3 regions of the Slackia heliotrinireducens DSM 20476 genome follow, and region 3 is predicted to be linked to each of the others. Evidence: riboswitches for the same ligand, from Rfam matches in the RefSeq annotation. Region 3 holds a riboswitch; each other region holds the start of a gene.

Region 1 (5,877 bases), 1.2 Mb from region 3:
TTCCTGGCCGCCGGCGGTCAGACCGTCTCCATCATCGTGACGCAGCAGACCTTCGAAGAGGCCTACGAGCGCCTCAACGTCGACCGCCGCGTGCTGTCGCGCTGCCTCGAGGACTCCGCAACCCTGTCCGCACCTATCGTTCCGTGGGGCGTCGCCACGCTGTTCGTCATGGCCACCCTGGGCTGCGGTCTGGAATACATCCCGTACTGCTGGTTCATCTTCCTGGTGCCGATCGCCGCAGTCGTCTGCGCCGCCACCAACATCGGCATGTGGGATGCCGACGGCAACCGCATGTGGGGCAAGTACAAGGGCATGAAGGGCGCTCCCGGCAAAGAGCCTGCCCAGCCTGTGAAGTAGCGTAATTCCCATATCGCGCTTTCTGTGCGGAGCGGTCGATTCGTCGGCCGCCCCGTTTCTTCATCCCGACGTCCTCCGATACGCCGCCCCGTTCCCATAAGAACAGGCGCAAAGGCCGATTGCGCATTTTCGCAGCTTCGCCGTATCGCCGTAGGCGAATCATGGGTATAATTGCCGTTTATATGCAGATAGCACAACGTACCTGAAGGAGCATTCCTATGGCAGACAACACAAGCTCCCCGGCCCCGATCCGCAGTTCCTGGTCGGGCAAATGGGGCTTCATCCTCGCGGCTTCCGCCAGCGCGGTCGGCTTGGGCAACATGTGGCGCTTCCCGTACTTGGCGGCCAAGTACGGCGGCGGCATCTTCTTGCTCGTGTACGTCGTTCTGGTGGTCACCTTCGGCTTCGCTTTGATGATGGCCGAAACGGCCCTGGGCAGGAAAACCGGACAGAGCGCCATCGGCGCCTTCTCCACATTGAACAAGAAATGGAAGTTCGTCGGCATCCTGGCCAGCATCGTTCCCTTCGTCATCACGCCGTACTATGCGCTCATCGGCGGCTGGGTCACCAAGTACATGATCGCCTACATCACCACCCCCGCTTCCGAAATCGCCTCTGACGGCTACTTCACCGGCTTCATCCTGCAGAACCCCGAGACGTATTTCTATCTGATCATCTTCCTGCTGCTCACCATCCTGATTGTCGCTTTGGGCGTGAACAAAGGCATCGAGAACGTCAACCGCGTGCTCATGCCGCTGCTCATCCTCATGTCCATCGGCATCAGCATCTATGCTCTCACGCTGCCGGGCGCCCTGTCCGGCCTGGCCTTCTACCTCATTCCGGACTTCAGCAAGTTCTCCGTCGAGCTGGTGCTGGGCGCGTTGGGCCAGATGTTCTACAGCCTGTCGCTGGCAATGGGCATCATGATCACCTACGGCTCGTACTTCTCCAGGGAACACGACCTTGAGCACTCCGTCCGCCGCATCGAGATCTTCGACACCAGCATCGCCATGCTGGCCGGATTTATGATCATCCCGGCCTCCTTCGCGGCACTGGGCAGCGGCGAGGCCGTCATGACCCATGCGGGCCCGGGCCTCATGTTCGGCGTCCTGCCCACCGTGTTCAACAGCATCGGCGCTTTGGGCCCCATGCTGGGCTTCCTGTTCTTCATGCTCGTGTTCTTCGCGGCAATGACCAGCTGCATCAGCCTGTTCGAGACCTGCACGTCCATCATCGCCGACGGCTTCAAGCTGTCGCGCAAGACCGCCATCCTTGCAAGCGGCATCTTCGTCGTGGCCATGGGCATCTTCGTCAACATGGGTTACGACAACCTGCTGTGGATGGACCCGATGCACTCGCTGTTCGGCTTGGGCGAATACCAGGACTTCCAGCTGCTGGACTTCTTCGACTTCATCTCCAACACCATCCTGATGCCCATCGTGGCTCTGCTGACCTGCATCTTCATCGGCTACATCGTGAAGCCGCAGGCCATTATCGACGAAGTGAAGCTGTCCTCGGCATTCAAGGGCGAGAAGCTGTTCGTCGTCATGATCAAGTACGTGGCACCCGTGCTGCTGGTGGTCATCCTGATCTCCTACACGCTGAACACCGCAGGCATCATTACCATCTAACGTTGCCTGCGCATTCACGTCGCACTTGCACAAGGCGCCGCTCCGATTTCGGGGCGGCGCCTTTGTTTCGGGAAACCCGCGCATGGCGGACGTGAAGCGAAATCGTTGAAAACCTGCTTCGATGTATTTGCCGAGCCGTAAATGACGAAGGAACCGCACAGGGGTATCATAGGCGTGGACATGCGCCCTGCGGCGCATCTTGGGACTAGAGAAGGAACCGCACTTCATGGAACAGCTCGACCTGCAATCGCTTCTGGAAACGTCGGACGAAGTTTGCCGCGACATCGCGCATTCGAACGTCAAAGGGCTTTCCACCAGCGGAAAAACCCCGAAGGAGAGGTTCTACGAGGATCTGGAGCGGTTCGGCGCCTACCTGGCCGATGCCGACGGCAAAATCGGGGACGACGAGGCCACGCTCATCCTGCAGGGCCTCGGCAAGCCGGCAAACGAGCTCAACAAACGCCAAATCATTGCGAGGCCGAAACCCACGGCCGCCTTCGCAGAAACCGTGCCGCTCTCCCTGAAGTACGCCGTGCTGGCAGATGCGGGCTGCAAGGTCAAGCCCGACCCGCACAAGGGCCAGCGCGCCATGGTCTTCTTCGACACGTTCAAGCTGTTCGGCCAGACCATCTTGGCCACCCGCACGCGCGACGTTAGCGACACCGCAGTGCGGAGGTTCACCTCTTACATCGACATGCTGGAGAAGTTCGTCAAAGAGTACGCGGTCTGGCACTCGGGCCCGCAGAAGTTCTACCGCGTGGCCGAAGCCGTCGTGGAAGACCCCGAATCCGCCGAGGAGAAACAGGAGAAGCTGGAGGAGCTTCTGGCCAACCTGGACTCGCTGGTGGGATTGGACGCCGTCAAGCGCCAGGTCCACGACCTGGTGAACCTCATCCAGGTGCAGAAGATGCGCCAGGAGCTGGGCATGAAGACCGACGGCGTGTCCAAGCACATGGTGTTTTCGGGCAACCCGGGAACCGGCAAGACCACCGTGGCCCGCATGCTGGCGGAGATCTACCACTACCTGGGCGTCCTGCGCAAAGGCCAGCTGGTGGAGGTGGACCGGTCGGGCCTGGTCCGCGGCTATGTCGGACAGACGGCCACCCGCGTGCAGGAAGTTGTCGAAGAGGCCTTGGGCGGCGTGCTCTTCGTGGACGAGGCCTATGCGCTCACCGTCAAGAAGGGCGACAACGACTTCGGGCAGGAGGCCGTGGACACCCTGCTCAAAGCGATGGAGGACAACCGCGACGACCTGGTGGTCATCGTGGCGGGCTACACCGACCTGATGGAGCAGTTCCTCGATTCCAACCCCGGCCTGCGCAGCCGCTTCAGCAACTTCATCTTCTTCCCGGACTACACGGCCAACGAGCTTATCGCCATCCTCCATCAGAATCTGGAGAAACGCGAATACAAGCTTTCCCCCGAAGCCGACAAGAAGGCCCGCAGACAGATTCGCTACCGTGTGAACCACAAGCCCGACAACTTCGCAAACGCTCGCGACATTCGCAACTACATGGAGCACGCCATCAGCAACCACGCCACCCGCGTGGTCGGTCTGGAAGAAGCCCGCGGGAACAAGGAGATCCTGAGCACCATCGAGCCCGAGGACCTGGGAGGCTGGAACTAAAACCAGCAGGCGGGGCATGTCTTCGGACGTTCACGCCCTTTCCCCTTCTCCAAATTGACCTGGGCCTTCAACGATAGTCGGAATTCTCCATATATCCGACGTCATATATGCGGAAATTTGTTGACTTTTCGTTAAATACCGCAAGACGGAGCCAACATCCGCCATGCGGTGCTTTCGCATACTGTAGTATGTCCTGCAACAGAAATCCTGATAGAGGAGCTTCTCGGCATTCCCGACGGACACACGGGACGAATTGCCCGCCGTCGCGAGGGAAGGCCAGAAGCCGAAGGGACCAGCAAGAATTCGATTGCCGCTCCTTGGGACGTCGGAGAACATCCGGCGGACTGTCACAGTGATGTGGAGCGCTATCGTGATTGCCGAATCCTCAGCAACCATGTGCGCAACGCATCCATGGTTGTTTTGTTTTGGAGGGCTTATGCTTACACCGAGGATTCAGAGGATGCGGGACCGGTACTTCAACACCATCCCGTCGATCACCGCAGAGCGCCTCGTGCTCGAAACCGAGGCGTACCAGAAGTTCGCGGGCGACGCCGTGCCCATCTTCCGCGCGAAGGTCGTGAATTACATCCTCGAGCGCATGACCACCCTCGTGCTTGACGATGAGCTCATCGTGGGCACCGCCACGAACGCCTACCGCGGCGCCAACCTGCACCCCGAGTTCCAATCCAGTTCTTGGTATATAAGCGACATCGACGAGTTCCAGACCCGCACCAAGGACCCCTACTACATTTCCGCCGAAGACCGCGAAACCATCCTGGCCACCCTTCCCTACTGGGAGGGCAAAGCCATGGAAGACGTCGCCGAGGAGGCCATGCCCGCCTACATCAAGGAGCTTGAATCCGACGACATCCTGTGCGTGGGCCTCGAGAACGGCGTGTCCGGCGAAACCACCTGCGACCATGAGAAGATCATGGCTGTCGGCATCCGCGGCTACATCGACGAGTGCCAGCGCAACATCGACGCCATCGTGCCGCAGACCATGGAAGACCAGGCCAAGGTCGATTTCTGGAAGGCTTGCATCATCCAGTCCGAAGGGCTTATCACCTACGCCCACCGCATGGCCGACGAAGCCGACCGGCTGGCCGACGCCTGCGACGACCCCGTGCGTGCCGCAGAACTGCGCCAGATGGCCGAAAACTGCCGCGTGGTTCCCGAAAACCCGCCGCAAACGTTCTGGCAGGCCTGCCAGATGGTGTGGTTCATCCACGTGGCGTTCTATATCGAAGTGTGCACCACCGCCATCGGCTTCGGACGCTTCGACCAGTACATGTGGCCCTTCTACAAGAAGGATGTCATCGACGAGAAGAACATCACCCGCGACCAGGCCTTGGAGATTCTCGAGAGCCTGTATCTGAAATCCTGCGAGGTGTACGAGGTGCGCGACAGCTGGTACGCCACGTCGTTCGCGGGCTACCCCATGTGGCAGATCCTGGTGGTGGGCGGACAGACCCGAGACGGTAAGGACGCATCCAACGACCTGTCCATGCTGTGCCTCGAGGCCGCCGATGCCCTGCAGACCACGCAGCCCGTCATGGCGCTGCGCGTGTGCGACACCACACCGGAAGAGCTTATCCGCTTCGGCTGCAAGATGACCCAGGAAGGCCAGGCCAACCCCGGCTTCTTCAACGACGCCACCGCCATGAAGATGGCGCTTGCCAAGGGCGGCACGTTGGAGGACGCCCGCGATTGGACCATCGTCGGATGCATCCAGGCCGGCCCCGGCGGCGGCGGAACCGACGGCTCGCCTGACGCCGGATACGTGAACATGGGCAAGATGATCGAGTTCGTGCTCCACGACGGCGTCGACCCGGCAACAGGCAAGCTCATGGGCCTGCGCACGGGCGATCCCCGCGAATTCAAGAACATCGAACAGTTCAAGGACGCCCTCAAGAAGCAGATTGTCCACGCCTACGACCAGATCCGCATCGGCTACAACCTGATGCAGTCCATCCATATGAACCGCTACCCCGTCATTTTCGCGTCCATGGTCACCCGCGGATGCGTCGAAAACGGCAAGTCCGTCCAGCACGGCGGCGCCAACGTATCCACGGCAGGCATGTACGTCACAGGCGCGGCGAACCTGGCGGACTCCATCGCCGCCGTCGAGAAGTGCGTCTTCGAGGACCACGACCTGACGATGGAGGAGCTGATCCGCGCCTGCGACACGAATTTCGAAGGTCAGGAGCGTCTTCGCCAGATGCTGCTGAACAAGCCTCCGAAATACGGCAACGACGACCCCCA
Region 2 (5,877 bases), 730 kb from region 3:
GTCGAAGGCGGAAGCTATGGCAAAGTTCGGGATCGCCTCGATGACTCCGCTGAAGAACTGGATGAGAGCATACCGGGAAGGCGGCCCCGAGGCGCTCAGGCCCAAGCCGAAGGGAAGGCCCAGGGGGTCCGGCTCGCCGCCCAGGAAGCTGACGCGCGAGCAGGAGCTGGAACGCCGGATACAGAAGCTCGAGGCGGAGAACGCCTACCTAAAAAAATCGATAGCCCTGAAGGCGGAGAAGCGCTCTCGAACCGCGAGAAGGCCGCGGCCGTGAGCGAGCTTTCAGGGCAATACCCCCTCTCCGACCTGCTCGAGTGCGCAGGGCTCGCCAGGTCGAGCTACTACTACGCGATATCGCACCCGAAGGCTCCGACCAGGCCGGAGCTGTGGGAGGCGGTCGGCGAGATATTCTCGAGGACCGCGAACGGATGCGGCCACAGGCAGATCGCCATGTGCCTGCGCGCCGAGCAGGATGCGGTCATCGCCGACAAGACCGTGCTCAAGATGATGCACGAGATGGGCATCGGCTGCGGCATCCGCCGCGAGACCGACTACCACAAGTACAACTCGTACAAGGGCGTGGTCGGCGAGACGTTCGAGAACGTCATCGGTCGGGACTTTGCCGCCGACGCTCCGTGGGAGAAGATGGGCACCGACGTCACCGAGTTCAAACAGCCTTGGGGCAAGGCCTACTTCGCGCCGGTCTACGACTTCGGGAGCAAGGAGATCGTCGCCTGGTCGACATCGCTGCACCCCAACATGGCCCAGCAAATCGAGCTGCTCGACCAGATGCTTTCCAAGAAACCGGAGGGCTCTGCCCCGATCCTGCATTCCGATATGGGCTGGCAGTACCAGCAGGCCGGATGGTGCAACAGGCTGAAAGAGGCGGGCGTCGTGCAGAGCATGTCCAGGAAGGGCAACTGCATCGACAACGGCGCGACGGAGCAGGTGTTCGGCCACCTGAAAGACGAATTCTTCCGGAACCAGACGTGGCCGAGCTTCGAGGAGTTCAAGCGCGACTTAGATGCATACATCGTCCACTGGAACACGAGGAGGCGTCAGGTTAAACTGAAGGGACTGACCCCGGAGGAGTTCCGGAATCAGTCCCTGTGTGCGGCTTAGGCCGCTTTATTGGCCCGTCCAAGAACTGGGGTGCAGTTCAGTTGCCGGATCGGGGCTTCTTAGTGCGCAAATGCTACGCGGCAAACGTCGCTATGCGGCGTGGGCGGCGCGATCCTCCAGGGACTTCTTGCCCACGGTGGCGCGCAGCACGAACAGCGTGGCGATGACCAGGACGACGCCCAGCGCCAGGCAGATGAACGGGTTCTGCACGAAGCCGGCGATGATGAAGCAGACGAAGGAAACGCCCGCGACGGTAAGCGCGTAGGGCAGCTGCGTGGACACGTGGTCGACGTGGTTCACGTTCGCACCGGCGGAAGCCATGATGGTCGTGTCGGAGATCGGCGAGATGTGGTCGCCGCAGACGGCGCCGGCCAGGCAGGCGGAGATGCCGATGGTGAGCAAGGTCGGGTCGTTGCTGAAGATGGGCAGCACGATGGGGATCAGGATGCCGAAGGTGCCCCAGCTGGTGCCGGTGGAGAAGGCCAGGCCCACGGCGACCAGGAAGATGATGGCAGGCAGCATCTTGAACAGGCTGTCGGCGGCGCCCTCCATCAGGCCGGCGACGTAGACGTCGGCGCCCAGGGCGGAGGTGGTGAGCTTCAGCGTCAGGGCGAAGGTCAGGATCAGCATGGCGGGAACCATGGCCTTGAAACCGTCGACGAAGCAGCCGGTGGCGTCCTTGAAGGACACGACGCGGCGGGCCACCAGGTAGATGAAGGACAGGATGACGGCGATCAGCGAGCCCCAAGGCAAGCCGACGGAGGCGTCGGTGTTGCCGAAAGCCAAGGTCAGGCTCATGTAGCCTTCGGCCTCGGGATCCCAGAAGCCGCCGATGTAGAGCATGCCCAAGATGCAGAAGACGATAAGCAGGATGACCGGCACCAGCATGTCCCACAGGGAGGCGCGCTTGTTGTCGACGACCTCCTCGTTGCCCAGGCTGCCCAGCTGGCCGTTCTTATAGGCCTCGAACTCGGCCTTGGCCATCGGGCCGTAATCGAAGCCCAGGATGCAGATGCCCACTACGAACACGATGGTCAGCAGCGAGTAGAAGTTATAGGGGATGGCCTGCACGAACAGCTGGATGCCCGTGATGCCGGTGTCCAGGTCGGCAGCGGTGGCCGAAACGGCGGCGGCCCAGGACGAAATCGGGGCGATCATGCAGATAGGGGCTGCGGTCGCGTCGATGATGTAGGACAGCTTCGCACGGCTGATCTTTTGCACGTCGGTAACGGGACGCATGACGGCGCCCACGGTCAGGCAGTTGAAATAGTCGTCAACGAAGATGAGCACGCCCAGCAGGAAGGTGGCCAGCGAAGCGCCCACGCGGGTCTTGATGTGCTTGGCCGCCCAGGCGCCGAATGCGGCGGAGCCGCCAGCCACGTTGATGAGGGCCACGATGATGCCGAGCATCACCAGGAAGATGAAGATGCCGGCGTTCCACGGGTCGCTGATGGCGTTGATGAAGCCGACGCCCATGGCATCGTCACCCTCGCCGATCGTGCCCAAGATGATGTAGTTGACCGTGTCGATGATGTTGAAGTTGGCCAGCAGCAGCGCGCCGACAAGGATGCCGACGAACAGCGAGCTGAAGGTCTCCTTAGTGATGAGGGCCAAGACGATGGCCACCAGCGGCGGTACGAGCGCCCAGAAGGTTCCTGCGAATTCCATTACCTCTCCTTTAGGTCTGCCCAGGTCATGATTACCATGACCTGTGAGGATGGAATCCACGCCGGTCATGATAGCTCTCCGTCAAGCGGCAGTGCGCAGGATGTTCTCCTGCACCCCAGGCACCTGCGGGACGGAAACCCCGGCAGGCCCTTCGGCGGCTGTCCCTTTCGCCCTGTGCGTTTCCGCGCACCCCTAAAGGGCTACTGATGAAAACCGCGCCTCTATCATGCCTGTTTACATTACAGTGTTCGCGATTATAGCCCAGTTTGACCATGGATACCAGCGACTCGGACCGGTTGTGCCCGTCGGCATCGTCGGCGGCGGGTTCGTTGTCACACAGGCCTGGCGAATCGTGAGACGCTGCGCCGTTTTCGGTATTTGTTATACGTTTGTACATTTATGTATAACCAACGAGGACGGATGCTTGCTGGAACGGGCGTCCCACCAGTTTTTCTGACCCCTTGAGGTAGGATAGGCGAGTTTTCTATATCGTCGCGCCGTTTCAAGCGCTTGAACCCCCGTTTTGAGACCTCGCGACCCCGAAAAGAGGACCTTAAACCCTTCAAAAACCGCCGAACGGGCACCGGGCATATAGAAAACGCGCGTTTCCTACCTCATCGGGGATTCAGGTTTGGCAGGAGCGCAAGAATCGCTGCGTCCCGGGGTCGGACGGGCGCGGGTCCGAGCGTCGACGGACTCAGCGAACGTAACGAATGGGACGGCTTGGCCGCCGTGCTCGCATGCGGGCCTGGAAACCGTTACAATGTTTACCCCGAATTTTTAAGAAGCCAAGGAGCGACATGGATCCTATTTTCGAAGAAGAGCAGCAGCATCTGACCGAAACCTACGGGCAGCTGGTCGGCATACGCGACGAGATGCTCGCCAAAATGGAGGCCAACAGCCGTGACGCCGCCAAAACCATCGGCGACATGCGCGATGAGCTGGCCCTCGACTTCGCCAGCGACGACATGACCATGGAAACGCTGGCCGACTACGAGTCCATGAACCGCATCATCGACAGCTATAACTTCTCGTCCACCATCAACGCCGAGCGCCTGCGTCGCGCCGTGCAGTTGCTCGAGCAACCCTACTTCGCGAAGGTCAGCCTGCAGTTCAGGCCGGGCGAGCCGGTCAAGGACATCTATCTGGGTGTGGCCGGCATGACAAACGACGAGCGACGCCACTTTATCGTGGACTGGCGCAGCCCCGTGGCCGAGGTCTATTACAACCAGGAGAACGGTCGCACGTCGTACAAGGCCAACGGGCGCACCATCCAGGTTGACCTGCTGTGCCGCCGCCAGTTCGACATCAATCGCGACAAATTGAACGCGTACTTCGACACCACTGTGGCCATCGAGGACCCGCTGCTGATGTCGGCCTTGTCCAAACAACGCTCCGACAAGATGCAGGCCATCACCACTACCATCCAGAAGGAGCAGAACCAGGTCATCCGGCATGACGACGTGCCCGCGCTGCTGGTGGGCGGCATCGCCGGCAGCGGCAAGACCTCGGTGCTGCTGCAGCGCATCGCCTATCTGTTCTACCAGGAGCGGGAGAACCTGAACCCCGACGACGTGTTTCTGATCACCCCCAACCCGGTGTTCCAGAAGTATATCGACAACGTGCTGCCCGATATGGGCGAACGCAACCCGCAGACCCGCACCTACGCCCAGCTCATGGATTTCCTGGGCGTGCAGGCCAGCGGCCAGGATGCGCACGCCACCGCCGAGTCGCTTAAGGCGATCGACGCCGCGGTGGTCAACCTGAAGCTGGACCAGGAAGACTTCCGGGACATCCGCCTGGGCGACCAGAGTGTCATCTCGGCCAACCAGATCCGCAGCGCCATCAACAAGCACAAGCGCATTCCCGCAGGTCCGCGCCTGTTCGCGCTGGTGTGCGAAGACCTGAACGAGCGGCTGGAGAACCGCCTGGCAAGCCTGTGCACCAGCGAAGCCGTACACGGCGAGATGCTCAACCTGAGTGTGGAGGAGCAGTCGCAGATCTTCGGCATGCAGATCCATCCGCAGGACGAAGACGACTTCCGCGAGTACGCGCAAACGTATCTGCAGGTCAAATACGCGCCGGCCTTCGACGCCATCGAGAACGCCGAATGGCTGCGCCTAAACCGCATCGGCATGCGGCTTTTGGGCACGCAGGACCTTTCCCCCATCGAGTGGCTGCACCTGAAGATGGCCGTCACGGGACTGTCGAACCGCCACGCCCGTTTCGTCATGGTGGACGAGGTGCAGGACTATACGGCGGCCCAGCTCATGGTGCTGGCGCGCTACTTCAAAAACGCGCACTTCCTGTTGCTGGGCGACGAGAACCAGGCCATCAGGCCCGGCACGGCCTCCTTCGACGAGGTGCGCGAAGTGTTCCGGCTGACCCGTGGGCAGGTAGACGAGTGTCGGCTCATGACCAGCTACCGCTCGACGCCCGAGATCACGGAGCTGTTCTGCAGTCTGATGGATTCGCAAGAACAGGTGCAGGTGCGCTCGGTGCAGCGCGAAGGCACCCCGCCCCGCCTGGTCGAATGCGCCGAGGAGGCCGAATACGTCGCGGAGCTCAAGGGCATCGTGGCAAACGCGCCCAGCGAGGGCCTGACTGCGATCATCGTGTCGGGGCATCGCCAGGAGAAGCGCCTGGAACAGCTGCTCGGCGACGAATGCCCCCAGGTCATGCGGCACGAGGCGCAACTTCCCGAACATGGCGTCATTCTGCTGGACCTGCCGCTGGCAAAGGGACTGGAGTTCGATCGCGTGGTGGTGGCCGACGCATCGGCGGCCATCTATCCGGAAAACCAGCTGTCGCGCCGGCGCCTGTACACGGCCATCTCGCGTGCGACCAAGCAGGTCACCGTCATGAGCCTGGGTCCCATGACCCCGCTTTTGAAATAACACCCCGCCGCATACAAAAAGCCCCCGGCCGCCGCGCTTCCGAAAGAAGCCGTGCAGCCGGGGCTTTCGCATTGCAACGCTAAGTCGCAAACGAGCGGGCGCCTACCACAGAGGATGGTCGGCCTTGGCGCGCTTGTGCACCATCACGAACGCGTAGATGGTCAGGCACAGCACCATGAGCAGGGCCAGA
Region 3 (5,877 bases):
ATTGGGAGATGCATAGAGAAATCGAGTTGGCGTTATTTAAAGAACGTGTCAAAAGGACATGCGGCCCTCGTCAATTGTCTGCAGAGGACCGCTTCCGTGTTAGATGTTTGATGCAAGACGCACCCCGTCAACGAGTTGACCCGTCGCAGGGCGCAAAAAACCGCAGCACGGGGCTGCGGCTTTCGGTGGTTTCGCAAGGTGAATTAGAGGGAGCGCAGGGCGTCGACCAGAGCGGTCTTCGACGAGGTCTGCTCGTCCTTCATCTTGATGACCTTAGCGGGGATGCCTGCGACCACGGCGTTTTCGGGAACATCCTTGGTCACCACGGCACCGGCGGCCACAACGGCGCCCTTGCCGATGCGGCAGCCCTCGAGCACCACGGCGTTCGCGCCGATGAGCACGTCGTCTTCGACGATGACCGGGGTTGCGCTGGCCGGCTCCACCACGCCGGCGAGCACGGTGCCCGCGCCGATGTGGCAGTTGTCGCCCACCATGGCGCGGCCGCCCAGCACGGCGCCCATGTCGATCATGGTGCCTGCGCCGATCACGGCTCCGATGTTGATGACGGCGCCCATCATGATGACGGCGGCGTCGCCGATCTCCACCTGGTCGCGGATGATGGCGCCCGGCTCGATGCGCGCGTTGATGTTCTTCTTATCCAGCAGCGGCACTGCGGAGTTGCGGCAGTCGTTCTCGATCACGATGTCTTCGATGTTGTCGGCGTTGGCCTCCAGAATGGGAGCCAGCTCCTTCCAGTCGGCGAACACGACCTTGTCGCCTGCGCCAAACACCTGAGCGGTGCCGTAGTCGATGGGGGCCTTCTCCTTGATGTACGCCTTGACCGGCGTCTTCTTCTCGGCGTTCGCGATAAAATCGATAATGTACTGTGCGTCCATGCTGTCCTTTCGGTGGCGTTTCGTGAAAATGGGACAAAGGGGACTGTCCCCTTTGTCCCAACTTGGGTTAGGCGAACATCAGCTCGTCGAAAGTGTAGAACTTCTTCTCGGCGTTGACCAGCTTTTTCGCACCGGCCACGGCACCTGCCGCAAAAACGGTACGACTCTGGGCGCGATGGGTCAGTTCAACCTCTTCGTTGTTGCCGAAGAAATGCACCGTGTGCGTGCCTGCAACCGTGCCGCCGCGCAGGGCATGCATGCCGATTTCGCGCTTCGGGCGCTTTCCTACCATGCCGTCGCGACCGCTCACCACGTCGCACTCGCCTTCGGGGTCCACGGACTTGAGCAGAAGTTTCGCCGTACCGGAGGGCGCGTCGGCCTTCTGGTTGTGATGTGTCTCGGTGATTTCGATATCGAAGCCTTCCAAGGCTTTGGCTGCGTCGGCGGCCAGGTGCTTCAGCACCGCCACGCCAAGCGAGTAGTTGGCACTGTGGATCGTCGGCGCCACTTCGCCCAACGCGCGAAGCACGTCCATATCAGCTTCGTCGTAGCCCGTCGTGCCCGACAGCAGCGCGGCACCCGTACGCCGCACATACTCGTCCACCAACGGCAGCATGTCCTTGTGGGAGAAGTCGATAACCACGTCGGCTTCAGGTTCCCAAACTGCGGAATCGTCCTTGTTCTCGATGCCGATCATGCTTACGACCTGCATGTTCTCTTCAGCCTCGATCAGTCCGGCAATCACCGTTCCCATGCGGCCGTTTCCGACCATCAACACGTTAATCAAGAAGACCGACCTCCTTCATGGCCTGCTGCACGCGGACGGCGCTGGCTTCGGCCATCGGCCACAGCGGCTGGCGGTACACACCCTTGATCAGGCCCATCATCTCCATGGCGCCCTTAACCGGAATCGGATTGGTCTCGCAGAACAACGCGTGGATCAGATCCAGGTTGTCCAGCTGAATCTTCAGAGCCTCGTCGTGGCGGCCTTCCAGATACGCAGTGGTCATGTTGTGCACGGCGGCCGGATCCACGTTCGCCCACACAGAGATGACGCCGCGGGCGCCCAGGGACATCAGCGGAATGACCATGTCGTCGTTGCCGGAGAACATGAAGAAGTCGTCGCTCAGGTAGCGGGCGATGTTGGTGGCATACGCGATGGAGCCCGAAGCCTCCTTGATACCCAGGGCGTTGGGGTGCTGGGCCAGGCGCTTCACGTTGTTCTCGGAGATGCTGCAACCGGTGCGGCTAGGCACGTTGTACAGGATGCAGGGGATTTCCACCGCATCAAGAACGGTCTTGAAGTGCTGGTAGATGCCCTCTTCGTTGGACTTGTTGTAATACGGGGTGATGACCAGCAGACCGTCGGCGCCTAGCTTCTGGTAGCTGAGGCTCTTCATGCGCATGGTCTCGGTATCGTTGGAGCCGGAACCCGCGATAACGGGCACGCGGCCAGCCACGCGCTTGACGGTGAAGTCGCACACCGCGTCGTCTTCCTCATGGGACATGGTGGAGGACTCGCCGGTGGTGCCCAGCACCAGGATGGAGTCGGTGCCCTTTTCCAGATGGAAGTCGATAAGCCCGGCCAGGGCGTCGAAGTCGACGGATCCGTCCTCGTTGAACGGGGTGACGAGGGCGACGATGGAGCCTTGCAGGTTCTTGATATCCATGGTGGATTCCTTTCGTTTCAGTTACGCCTGCGGGGTTTCCCGCTGCGCGATGGTCTGGAGTTTCGTGCCGATTTCGAAGCAGTCGAGGGTGGCGAAGTAATCGGAGGGTCGCTCGGCGCGGCGGATGAGCTTCGGCGTGCCATCCGTCTGCAGAAGCACCTCCGCGGACTTCAAGCGGCCGTTGTAGTTGTAGCCCATGGCGTGTCCATGGGCACCGGCATCGTGGATGACCAGCAGGTCGCCCATCTCGATCTCCGGCAGCGAACGGTCAACGGCGAACTTGTCGTTGTTTTCGCACAGGTTACCGACCACGTCGTACACGTGATCGCACGGCGCATCCTCCTTTCCTGCGACGGTGATGTGATGGTACGCGCCGTACATGGCCGGGCGGATGAGGTTCACCGCGTTGGCGTCGACGCCGATGTATTCCTTATAGGTATGCTTCTCGTGGATGGCACGTGTGACCAGGCATCCGTAAGGCGCCAGCATGAAACGGCCCATCTCGGTGTAAATGGCGACGTCGCCCATGCCCGCCGGTACCAGAACCTCGTCGTACACGCGGCGGACGCCTTCGCCAATGGCCCGAATGTCGTTGGGCTCCTGGTCGGGGCTGTAGGCCACGCCCACGCCGCCGGACAGGTTGATGAACGCGATGTGCACGTCGGTTTCGCGGGCTATGTCCACGGCGAGCTGGAACAGCACGCCCGCCAGCTGGGGGTAGTACTCGTTGGTCACGGTGTTGCTGGCCAGAAACGCGTGGATGCCGAAGTGCTTGGCACCCTTGGCCTTGCACATGCGGAAGGCTTCGCGCAACTGGTCGGCGGTCATGCCGTACTTGGCATCGCCGGGGGCGTCCATAATGCCGTTTGCCATTTCGAACAGGCCGCCCGGGTTGAAACGGCAGCATACGGTTTCGGGAATGTGGCCGGTGAGCTGCTCGTAGAATTCGATATGGGTGATGTCGTCGAAGTTCACCAGGGCGCCCAGCTTGTCGGCCAACACGAAATCTTCGGCCGGCGTGTCGTTGGACGAGAACATGATGTCGTGGCCGGTAATGCCCACCGCCTCGGAAATCATGAGCTCCGTAAACGACGAGCAATCGCAGCCGCAGCCGTATTCCTTCAGGATGTTGATGATGAACGGGTTCGGGTTGGCCTTGACGGCGAAATACTCCTTGAAGCCCGGGTTCCATGCGAAGGCATCGCGGACAGCTTCCATATTCTTGCGGATGCCCGCTTCGTCGTACAGGTGGAAAGGCGTGGGGAACTGCTCGGCAATAGCTTCGAGCTGGTCCTTCGTTACAAACGGCTTCTTTTCCATTTTCGCTCCAAATACACGTATCGCCAGCAGGACGCATGCCTGCTGGCGACAAAAATCGACTCAGCAAGATAGCGCACCTGCAATTTTGCAGACAGTCTGACGGGTGTTCCCCGACAGCCCACCGTTGCGCCATGCCTGTCGCAACGATTCGGCGGAATTGCCTCGCTTCGGGATAATCGCCTGCCGGCTGGCCCGAAACCCTTCGCATCCGCGCCTCTATCGTGTTGGCATAGTAACGCTTGTCACCCTGCATTTACAAGCACTTTCACGCGTTTGCATGAAATGAGACCATGGGCGGCAGCTTTTCGGGTTCGAACTTGTATAATCCTGACAATCGTCTGACCTGAAACGACAAGGAACCGTATGTCGACCGTACTTCTTTCTGATGCAGAACGTGCCGAGCTTCAGCCCATGCTGACCCGGTGGCGCCGCGACCTGCATCGTATTCCCGAATTGGATTTCGATTTGCCCAAGACCATGGCCTACATCCAAGCGGCTTTGGAGCCGTTGCCCTGCGAAGTGCTTTCGCCCTGCGAAAGCACCTTGTGCGCATGGTTCGACCGCGGATCCGAGCACGCCACGGCCATCCGCACCGACATGGACGCCCTGCCGGTGACCGAGGTCACGGGTGTGGAGTTCACTTCCACCCACCCTGGGCAGATGCATGCCTGCGGCCACGACGGCCACATGTCCATGGCGCTTGGCCTCGCCCATCATGTGGCGCGGCACCTGGATGAGCTGGACCGCAGCGTGCTTATCGTGTTCCAGCCCGCCGAGGAAACCACCGGAGGTGCCAAGGTGGTGTGCGAAAGCGGCGTGTTCGAACGCTACAACGTCGACCGCATTTTCGGGTTCCATCTGTGGCCCGACCTGCCGAAAGACAGTATCGCCAGCCGGCCGGGTCCGCTGCTTGCAGCCGCCAACGAGACCACCGTCACCTTCACTGGCAAAAGCAGCCACATCGCCAAGGCCGATCAAGGCCGCGACGCACTGCAGGCCTGCAGCCACTTTTTGATCGACGTGTACCAATATATAGAGGAACGCCAAAAAGAGGAGCCCTGCCTGCTCAAGTTCGGCTGCATGACCGCAGGGTCCGTTCGCAACGCCATCGCCGCGAACGCCCGCATCGCCGGCAGTCTGCGCACCTTCTCGCTGGACATGCGCGAACGCGCCCGCCGCGAGATCGCCGAGATTGCCGACGCTGCCGCCGCCCGGTTCGGATGCACAGCCGAAACCGTGTATTCGGAAGGCTACCCGCCCGTCATAAACAACGCCGACGTGTTTGACCTGGCCGCAGCCGCCCTGCCCGAGCTTGACACGGTTCCCGAACCGCTGCTGATCGCCGAGGACTTCGCCTGGTATCAGCAGTATCTACCTGGGGTTTTCATCCTGCTGGGCACCGGCACCGGCATCCCGCTGCACGCCGACACGTTCAACTTCGACGAAGATATCCTGATGCGCGGCGTGGAAACCTACGCCAAGCTGGTTCGCATTCCATAAGGAGACATGGGGCCGAACCGCATACGTCAGATGCGGCAGAAGTCCTGGTCAATCTGCTAACCACGCGTCCCCCCGCGCCAAATTCCGATGCGGCGCAGGGGGGCATCGCGGGGTCGATCCATTGAGAAACCAGGCTATATGGCAGCAACAGAGAAGGGCGCCCACCGAGGACACCCTTCGAGCAAAGCTGTTTTCAGCAAGATACAGCCGTTAGCGCAAGCCGTCCACAAAGGTTGCCATGCGGGAGAGCCCCTCTTCAAGCACGTCGTAGCTGCTGGCGAACGACGGGCGTACGTGCCCTTCGCCGTTGAAGAACACGCCCGGCGTGAGGGCCACGCCGCCTTCGAAAATCAAGCGGCGGCAGAACTCCTCGGAGGTCATGCCGAACTGCTCGATCGAGGGGAACGCATAGAAAGCGCCTTCGGGTTCCACCAGGTCAAGACCCATTTCGCGCAAGCGCGAAACCACCAGGTCGCGACGCTGCCGATACA

The links. A riboswitch is a leader RNA that binds a small molecule or an ion and turns the genes downstream of it on or off. The one in region 3 is predicted to bind lysine.
Region 1: another riboswitch for lysine. It lies ahead of SHEL_RS08535 (glycyl radical protein); the one in region 3 lies ahead of SHEL_RS13870 (diaminopimelate decarboxylase).
Region 2: another riboswitch for lysine. It lies ahead of SHEL_RS02850 (Na+/H+ antiporter NhaC family protein); the one in region 3 lies ahead of SHEL_RS13870 (diaminopimelate decarboxylase).

What each region holds. Positions count from the first base shown of each region.
Region 1 covers NC_013165.1:1,967,235-1,973,111, forward strand. Annotated here, with positions in the region: gene nhaC (Na+/H+ antiporter NhaC) at 1-357, shown strand, start outside; gene SHEL_RS08520 (sodium-dependent transporter) at 576-1,988, shown strand; gene SHEL_RS08525 (AAA family ATPase) at 2,215-3,615, shown strand; lysine riboswitch at 3,819-3,991, shown strand; gene SHEL_RS08535 (glycyl radical protein) at 4,052-5,877, shown strand, end outside.
Region 2 covers NC_013165.1:679,572-685,448, reverse strand. Annotated here, with positions in the region: gene SHEL_RS02860 (helix-turn-helix domain-containing protein) at 1-274, shown strand, start outside; gene SHEL_RS02855 (IS3 family transposase) at 271-1,122, shown strand; gene SHEL_RS02850 (Na+/H+ antiporter NhaC family protein) at 1,213-2,790, opposite strand; lysine riboswitch at 2,854-3,022, opposite strand; gene SHEL_RS02845 (HelD family protein) at 3,591-5,687, shown strand; gene SHEL_RS14215 (PrsW family intramembrane metalloprotease) at 5,790-5,877, opposite strand, start outside.
Region 3 covers NC_013165.1:3,119,578-3,125,454, forward strand. Annotated here, with positions in the region: gene dapD (2,3,4,5-tetrahydropyridine-2,6-dicarboxylate N-acetyltransferase) at 204-896, opposite strand; gene dapB (4-hydroxy-tetrahydrodipicolinate reductase) at 964-1,674, opposite strand; gene dapA (4-hydroxy-tetrahydrodipicolinate synthase) at 1,676-2,566, opposite strand; gene SHEL_RS13870 (diaminopimelate decarboxylase) at 2,588-3,886, opposite strand; lysine riboswitch at 3,948-4,113, opposite strand; gene SHEL_RS13875 (M20 metallopeptidase family protein) at 4,250-5,386, shown strand; gene SHEL_RS13880 (pyridoxal phosphate-dependent aminotransferase) at 5,597-5,877, opposite strand, start outside.